Regions from separate parts of the Delftia sp. genome, predicted to be linked through region 1. Evidence: riboswitches for the same ligand, from Rfam matches in the RefSeq annotation. Region 1 holds a riboswitch; the other holds the start of a gene.
What was found. A riboswitch is a leader RNA that binds a small molecule or an ion and turns the genes downstream of it on or off. The one in region 1 is predicted to bind fluoride.

Region 1 (4,395 bases):
GTGGGCCACCAGCCTGCCAATGCGGCCATACCCCCAGATGCCCAGCGTGCGCCCGTGCAGCACGCTGCCCAGCCCGAAATTGGCGGGCATGGACGCCGCCTTGAACCCCGATTGCTGCCATGCGCCGTGCTTGAGGTTGGCGATGTACTGCGGCAGCCGCCGCGTTGCCGCCATGATCAGCGACCAGGTCAGCTCGGCTGGTGCGATGGGCGAGCCCACGCCCTCGGCAATCGCAACGCCCTGGTCGGTGCAGGCCTGCACATCGATATGGGCGCCGGCCTTGCCGGTCTGCGCGATCAGCTTCAGGCGCGGGAGTTTTTCCAGCAACTGCCGGCTGATCTGCGTGCGTTCGCGGATCAGCACGATGATGTCCGCATCGCGCAACCGCACCGACAGCTGGCCCACACCCTTGACGGTATTGGTGAAGACCTTGGCGTTGAACGGCTCCAGCAGCCGCGCACAGTCCAGCTTGCGTACGGCGTCCTGGTAGTCGTCAAGAATGATGATGTTCATTGCCTGTGAATCTCTCATAAGCCTTTGATTTATCTCTGGGTTGCCGCGCAAGAGGTTGTCGGCAAATGTTCTGATCCGCTTTTGCGCTTTGCCCTGGGCATCATCAACGCCTACCTGAACCGGCCTGCCTGACTATTGTGTGACGCTTGCGCAGCCAGGGCCCCGAGGCCCGACGGTCACATTGTCGTTCAACCAGCCCCGGGCTTGAGGCTGAAGGCTTCGGCCCGCGCCAGATCGCGCAGCCGTGGTTACACAAGCCGCGCAGATGCCAGCAAGCCCTGGCAGGTGAAGCCGATCACTGGCACGCTCTGTCGCCCGCGCAGCTGTATCAGCGAATTACACCCTGCAACGCCTTGCGGACCCCTGGTCAGACGGGACTTGGGGGTTGCCACCTGCCGGCGAAGCCGGTGAAGGCCGAGAGTGTGATGGACCGCGCTCAGTCGCACTCAATCATGGTTCCACCCAGTATTCGGCAGCTCCGCCCTTGACTGTCACTGATGAATTGGCCGTTGCGGTTGTAGATTCCGCCATTGCTGTCGTAGCAAAGTGCACCCTTGCAACTGGATAGAGGAACAGGCTGGGCCGCCCGCGGTGTGAAAACCGGCTTCGGTGGTTCCTGCATCAGCGGCGTATTGGAGCCGCATGCAGCATTGACGCTGGTGATTGCTGCATTGGTGCGTATCCGTTTTTCATCCAGGGAAAGGGTGCGAATGCTGGATACGAATTCCAGCTCCTTGCGCGCCTCCTTGCACTGGGAGGATGCGCCGAGCTGCTCCGGTGCAGGAGCATTCGCCTTGCGGGCCTGCTGTTCGATGACGCGCTGCTGGCTCTCGATCTGGCGCTGCTGCATTTCGTTCATCTGGCGCTGCTGCTTTCGCTCATTGGCCTCTGCGGCCTCGGCCCGTTCGCGGTAGATTTCATCGTCCGATTTTTTGCGCTGTATCAGTGCGCCGGATTGGTCGCTGCTGCAGGGGCTGTCTGAAAAAATCAGTTTTCCAGAAACATCCTTGCATTGATAGACCTGGGCGGTGGCAGGTAAAGCCAGAAATGTCGCAACGATTGTCAGAGTCAATAGGCGCATATGCATCTCGGTGAATGAATGGGAGTGATGGTATCCCGGTACGGTGAATCGGTTGAGGTTAAGTTATTCCAATAGGCCGCTGCAAGGGATGCAGGGTCGGTATTGCCGCCACGGGATGGCTGCCTGTGCTCGCTTGCCCGGAGTAAACTCGACCACCGCAGCAATGGCTGCACGATGGGAATGGAGCTTCCCGAAACCGCCCTGCAAGGGGCTGATGGCTCCTGCCTTGGTGGGGCGTGTCCTGCCGGTGGCAGGGCCGTGTCTTGATCCTGCCCGGCGCGCCCGTCCCGGTTGTTTGATGAAAGGACGGTCATGGGTATCTACGGTTTCATTTTGGTGTTCGTGGGCGGCGGCCTCGGCTCCGCGCTACGGCATGGCTCGAACCTGCTTGCACTGCGGCTGGTGGGCAGTGCCTATCCGCTGGGCACCTTGGCGATCAATGTGCTGGGCGCTTTCGTGATGGGGGTGGTGGTGGAGTGGTTTGCGCTCAAGACTTCGCTGCCGCAGAGTGCGAGGCTGTTCATCACCACGGGCATTCTGGGCGGCTTCACCACGTTTTCGACCTGCGCACTGGAGATCGGCATGCTGTACGAGCGCGGCGACTGGCTCGCTTCCGTGCTGTATGCGCTGGGTTCGCTGGTGCTGGGCGTTGCCGCGCTGTTTGCGGGGCTGGGGCTGGTTCGGATGGTGGCCCATTGAGGCGCCCTGATTGCGCTATGCTGTGCGCCATGGCCCGCCTGAACGCAACGCAGATTATTCGCACCATCCATTGGATGGTGGGTTAGCCAGCGGCCTTCGGCGCCATGCAACCCGCCCAGAGGAGGCGGGTTTTTTCATTCCGCCTCCAGGGTTTTCACAAGCCTTTCAGGAGATGGATATGCAGGTTTTCGAACCGTCCCGCCATGCGGACGACGCCCAGGCCGATTCCCGCGCTGCGCGGCCGGCCACGCTGCACATGGTCTGCGGCAAGATCGGCTCGGGCAAGTCGACGCTGGCACGGCAACTGGCGGCGCAGCCCGGCACGGTGCTGGTCAGCGAGGATTCCTGGCTGGCCGGTTTGTATCCTGGCGAGATGCAGTCGGTGGCCGACTATGTGCGCTGCAGCGCGCGGCTCAAGGGATTGATGGGGGCACATGTGCAGGCGCTGCTGGATGCCGGCGTTTCAGTGGTGCTGGACTTTCCTGCCAACACGCTGGAAGGCAGAGGTTGGGCGCGCAGCGTGTTCGAGAGGGTGGGTGCCTCCCACCGCCTGCATTTCCTGGATGTGCCCGATGAGGTCTGCAAGCAGCGCCTGCGTGCGCGCAATGCGGCGGGGGATCATCCCTTTCAGGCCAGCGATGAGCAGTTCGACCTGATCACCAGCTACTTTGTCGCGCCTTGCGCACAGGAGGGCTTCGACGTGGTGCATCACCCGTATGTGCGGGCCTGACCGCAAAGGCCGTGCGGCCGCCGGCTCGCCCACTGGAACGCCTCCTCGATCGCCTACTCAATCCCCGCCAGACCGTGCCTGCACTTGCACCCAATAGCGTGTACGGGTGCTCAACTGCAAGGGGAAGCGGCTGACGAGCGCGGCCAGGGCGCGATCGGTGTCGTCCACGGGAAAGGCGCCCGAGACACGCAGGCCTGCCACCTCGGGCGTGCAGCCCAGGTAGCCGGGCCGGTAGCGGGCGAGGGCGTCGATCAGCTGGCCCAGCGGCATGTCCAGCGCGATCAGTCCGCCTTCGTGCCAGCTGGCGGCAAAGGGATCGGCAGACGCGGGTGGCTGGGCGGCGCTGGCCGAGAAGGCGGCGTGTTGCCCGGCCTGCAGCTCGGTGGGGGTGGCTTCGCTGTCCAGGGGCTGCAGGCGCACGGTCTTTTCCTGCACGTTGACATGGCACAGGCCGTCGTCCGCGACATGGACCGTGAAGCGCGTTCCCAGGGCCAGTACATGGCCTTGCGGGGTTTGCACACTGAAGGGGCGGCCCAGTGCGTCTGGCCCGGTGGCGACGAGGATGCGGCCGCGGTAAAGGCGCAGCAGGCGCTGGCGGTCGTCGAAAGCCACGTCCACGGAGGTGGCTGTATCCAGGGCCACCAGGGAGCCGTCGGGCAGCGTCAGGTCGCGGCGCTCGCCAGTGGCGGTGCGATGAGCTGCCTGCCAGTGCTCGAGCGGCGCGCCTTTGCAGGCGAGCCAGGCCGTGGCACCACTGCCCAGGCCAAGGGCCACAGCACGCACCGCAGAACGGCGATTGGGGTCGGAGCGGCGGCCCAGCGCCTGGCGCGCCAAGGGTGCGGGCAGATGCGACAGCTGTGCGGTGACGGATTGCACGCGCAGCCAGGCGCGCTGGTGGGCGGGGTCGGCCTCGTGCCAGTCCGTCCATGCCTGCTGCAGGCTTGGCGTCACCGCGGTGCCGCGCAGTTTCACGTGCCAGGCAGCGGCCTCATGCAAGGCCCGTCGGTCGTTGCTTTCCAAAGATCCCTCGCCCATGTGGCTATGCCAGGACCAGGCAGCAATGCTCCATCGCCCGGGTCAGGTAGTTGCTGACGGTGCGCAGCGACACGCCCAGGCGCTCGGCGATCTCGGGGTAGCTCAGTTCCTCGAAATGGGACAGGACGAAGGCTTCGCGCACCTTGGGTGCAAGGCCCTGGAGCATGCGGTCCACGTCGAGCAGGGTCTGCTGGACGATGGCCTGCTCCTCGGGCGAAGGCGCCAGCGACTGCGGCAGCTGTGCAAGATAGTCCAGATAGGACTGCTCCAGCGTGCGGCGGCGAAACAGGTCGGTGACCAGGCCGCGGGCGATGGTGGCCAGGTAGCGCCTGGGCTC
Region 2 (4,395 bases), on a different contig from region 1:
ATGAAGCCAATCTTCACCCGAAAGCGCACGTGCGTAATGGCTCTGAGCACTCGGTGCGCCACTGCACTTTAGTTTGTGCCCCCTCCCGAACGGGGGAGGAGTGAGCGATCGGCGAAAGCACGGGGCTCTGGGCTGATGCGCCGCGGCCGTCAAGGGCTCGTGAAGGTCTGCATGCGAGCCGCTGCAGCCGCTCAGAATCTGTGCACCAACAACAGGTTCACAACGAACAATTGCCGCTCACCTCGCCGTCATTGTTCATCCGGCGGCGGCTTGGTACCCCGGCGCGCCTCCCCCGGAAACCGGAACGGCCCAAGCGGAAGCTCGGCCAGAAGCAAGACCGCGTGCACCTTGTTCAGCTCGCCTGCGTGCTCATGCATAAAGGCGCGCAAGCGCTGCTCAGAGTCCAGCAGTTCCAGGCATTGAGGATGTCGCATGTCGAGCACTTCGGCATGGCTGTGCGAGAGACGTTCGCCCGGCAGGTAGCCCGAGCTGACCCGATGCAGCATGGCCTGGCGGATGTGCGCGTTCTTTGCTGCAACCAGCAGGTGATGAGCCAGCGCAGGCGCGCTCAGGCGGTGCCAGAAGCGCGTGGCCTTGGCCGTGCTAGCGCCCGGGAAGTACAGACGCAGAGCTGCCAGCGTGGCCGGTTTGGTGCTCATCATGCTGGATCCTTGGTCTTGGTTGCCTCCACATCGCGGCGTGGAACTTCGGCCCCGGTCAGGCTGCGCCTGTGGTGCTTGCTGTGGCCAATGCGCTGGGCGTGGTAGATGCCTGCATGCCCGGAGAACAGGTAGGCGGTGACGCAGCCGATAGCCGCCAGTGGTCCGATGCCAGCGCCGAACAGCTCCATCGCCATCAAGGTAGTAGCAATGGGCGTGTTCGCCGCCCCCGCGAATACTGCAACAAAGCCGATGGCGGCCATGAGCGCGAACGGCATATGCAGCAAAGGCGCCAGGACGTTGCCCATGGTCGCACCGATGTAAAACAGCGGTGTCACCTCGCCGCCCTTGAAGCCCGTCCCCAGCGAGGCGACCGTGAACACCAGCTTGCCCAAGAAGTCCCATGGCAGCATGGGCTCTTGGAAGGAGCGAGCGATGTCCGGAATACCCAGGCCGATGTAGCGGTAGGCGTCGAGCGCCCAAACCGCCGTGGCGATGACGAGGCCGCCGAAGAAAGGCCGCAGTGGCGGGTATGCGATCAGGTGTTTGACCAGCGCGCCGATCTTGTGCACGGCGGTGGCAAAGAGCATTCCGACCAGGCCAAAGAGAATGCCGGCGATGATGACGGCGACCACACTCCAAGCATCGATATTGTTCACGGCGCTCATGGCGTAGTGGGTGTGGTGGACTCCCCAGGCGGTGCAGACCTGATCGGCTACGAAGGCTGCCACGATGCAGGGAAACAGCGCGTCGTAGCGCATACGGCCGATGGCCAGCACCTCCAGACCGAAGACTGCCCCGGCCAGCGGCGTGCCGAAGACCGAAGCGAAGCCGGCGCTGATTCCGCTCATCAGCAGCACGCGGCGATCGTCTTGGTGGAGTCGGAAAACATGCGTCAGCTGGTCGGCCAGAGCGCCCCCCATCTGCACGGCGGTGCCCTCGCGCCCGACTGATGCGCCGAACAGATGGGATATGACGGTGCCGCCCAGTACCAGCGGCACCATGCGTAACGGCACCACCTGCTTGGGGTCGTGAATCTCTTCGATCAACAGGTTGTTGCCGCCGTCCACCCGCTTGCCCAACAGGAAGTAAACGAGGCCCACTGCCATGCCTGCGAAGGGCAGCAGCCAGATGATCCAGGGATGGGCCTCACGCCAGGCCGTCGCCAGGTCCAGGGACAGCAAGAAGAACGCGGAAGCGGTGCCGGCCAGGGCCGCCACGAGGGTGGCGAAGATGAACCACTTGCCCAGATAGGGAAGCAGTTCAAGCTGTTCGAAATGGGGGAATTTGCGCATTGGTCAGGTAGCTCGAATTAATCGGCCTGACCAACGACGAGTTGCATGCGCGAGCGCCTACAGCCCTGAACAAGCCAGGTTCTGTAGGCGTCATCAGCCGCACTAGTGCGGCGGTTTTAGAGGCACGCCATCTCTTTGCGCTGCATTATAGGAAAAAGCATGGATGCTGTGCAGTACGCGCCGCGAGATGGCCGGTGTTTTGATTTATTAAAGTCGTAAACATGCTAAAGAGTGGCTAACACCACTTCGTCACAGGCCCCCGCAGAGCAGTTACGCTCGCTGCCCTCATGGCATGACGACCCGTAAGCAAAGAACTGTGGCTACAGCTACAACCCCTGATCCCAGCCTTCGTGCCTTCTGCCAAAGGCGATGCGCGCAAACTCGCAGTCAGCGATGAAGCCGTCCTCAACGGCATCTTGTTCGTGCCGCAAACAGGCATTCCATGGGAAGACCTTCCCCAATCGCTGGGCTACGGCAGCGGCATGACTTGCTGGGGGCGCTTGCGCGACTGGAACGCCGCTGGTGTCTGGGAGCCGCTGCACTAAGCCATGCAGACTTGCTTGCGTGAACATGACCAAATCGATTGGAGCCGGGCCAGCATTGATGACTCCTCGGTACCAAGCCCCAGGGGCAGGAAACGGGCCCAAACCCCACTGACAGAGGCAAGCTCGGCTCCAAGCGGCATATCGTCGTAGATGCCAGAGGCATCCCGCTGGTGATCTTGGTCAGCGGCGCGAACCGGCACGACTCCAAGATGTTCGAGAGGTGCGTGGACGCGATTCCTGCGATTGCTGGCCTGCCAGGACGTCCCCGTAGAAGACCGGCAAAGCTGCACGCCGACAAAGGCTACGACTTCAAGCGATGCCGAGCCCACCTGAGGCAGCGGGGCATCATTGGCCGGATTGCCAGACGAGGCATTGAGAGCAGCGAGAGGCTGGGCAAACACCGGTGGGTGGTGGAGAGGACGCACAGCTGGTTTGCAGGCTTTGGCAAGCTGCGAATCCGCTTTGAACGACGGCTGGATATCCACGAAGCGCTGCTGAAATTGGCGGCAGCGGTCATCTGCGCGCGCTTCGTGGATCGGTGGTGTTCGCCAGTCTTAAGCCCAGATATAATAAAATTTAGGGAGGAGAGATGAATTTCTACAAGAGTACTAAAAACCGCGACTACGTCCTGCCGCAGGGAGCAGAACTCCCGTGTGTCGTTTACATCGTAGACAACTGGGACGACTACAACTTCGAGACGTTGTACCACCTCTGTCTGTTCAAAAAGAGCGGGGGCAAAGAAGTTCTTGGGGATGTGAAGATTCTCCAGACCAACAGTCGGAACACCAAGATCCCCGATTCGTTCCCTTCTCTTGGTCCTGAGTTCTTTAGCCTTGGTCAGGACTTGGAGTACTACGAGAACATGCGCAAGCATCTCCCGAAAACCCATCGCAAGGTATTGGATGCTTTGAACGACGTCGTCGTGAAGCCGCAGTTGCTCGATGAAATCGAAACGTCGAGTGGCTTCCGCAATTCGCTGATTCGATTCAATGATGCTAAGCTAGCTTTGCGCGACGGACTGGCAACGCTTGAGGAGCGGCCCTTGGAGAAGGGCTATAGGTTCATGTACTCGGGCAAGATTCCAGGCGCTGAAGAGGGAGTGTCCATAGACGTGGACCTTCAGCCAGATGACCCTGTGCCAGGCCGAATCCTCGCGATCATTGGTCGCAACGGAGTGGGGAAGACTCAATTTTTAGCCCAGCTTGCACGAGACCTTGCGACGACAAAGCGGGTGTCGATAGAGACAGCCAGCCAAGTAGAGTCTGCTTTTGAGCCTGCCAGACCTCTTTTCTCACGAGTCATCGCGTTGTCCTTCAGCGCATTCGACAAGTTCCAGCGCCCCGAGCCGGAGAAGTACTTCAGCTATATCTACTGCGGGGTGCGTGATGACAGCGGCGGAATTTCTAGGCGAGCACTTGAAGCGAAGCACCTTGAGTACCTAAAGCGCATCGTTGAACAAGACCGTGAGGACCATTGGGAGCAGCACGTTGCGAACGTAATGGGCGTTCCGAAGAAAATTATCTCCATTACGGAGCACATCGAGGAGCTTGAGAAGAGCCTGCCGCCCACCATGAGCTCCGGGCAGTCCATCCTGGCCTACTTCATTTCGGCTGCACTGGCTTACCTCAAGGAAGGGTCGCTGGTCATCTTCGACGAGCCCGAAATTCACCTGCATCCCAATGCAGTTGCGCTGCTGATGCAGACCTTGCAGGCACTGCTGAAGGAGTTCGACTCGTACGCAATCATCGCGACCCATTCACCGGTGGTGATCCAGGAGGTTCCCCGCAAGCGGGTCATTCGGTTTGAGCGTGAAGGCAACATCACCACTGGCAGTCCCCTCGGCCATGAGTCATTTGGGGAGAATATCGCCGAGCTGACCCGCCTGGTGTTTGAGAC

Region 2: it holds a riboswitch for fluoride, as region 1 does, so the genes downstream of both, AC5I49_RS16700 (voltage-gated chloride channel family protein) here and crcB (fluoride efflux transporter CrcB) in region 1, are expected to answer to the same signal.

What each region holds. Positions count from the first base shown of each region.
Region 1 is NZ_JCABYI010000004.1:345,611-350,005, forward strand. It holds gene AC5I49_RS03390 (D-2-hydroxyacid dehydrogenase family protein) at 1-513, opposite strand, end outside; gene AC5I49_RS03395 (DUF4124 domain-containing protein) at 950-1,594, opposite strand; fluoride riboswitch at 1,762-1,825, shown strand; gene crcB (fluoride efflux transporter CrcB) at 1,907-2,293, shown strand; gene AC5I49_RS03405 (P-loop nucleotide/nucleoside kinase family protein) at 2,472-3,023, shown strand; gene AC5I49_RS03410 (FecR domain-containing protein) at 3,081-4,058, opposite strand; gene AC5I49_RS03415 (sigma-70 family RNA polymerase sigma factor) at 4,063-4,395, opposite strand, start outside.
Region 2 is NZ_JCABYI010000030.1:7,274-11,668, reverse strand. It holds partial or broken gene AC5I49_RS16710 (chromate transporter) at 1-62, opposite strand, end outside; gene AC5I49_RS16705 (DUF190 domain-containing protein) at 249-662, opposite strand; gene AC5I49_RS16700 (voltage-gated chloride channel family protein) at 659-1,954, opposite strand; fluoride riboswitch at 2,032-2,098, opposite strand; partial or broken gene AC5I49_RS16695 (IS5 family transposase) at 2,269-3,092, shown strand; gene AC5I49_RS16690 (ATP-dependent nuclease) at 3,089-4,395, shown strand, end outside.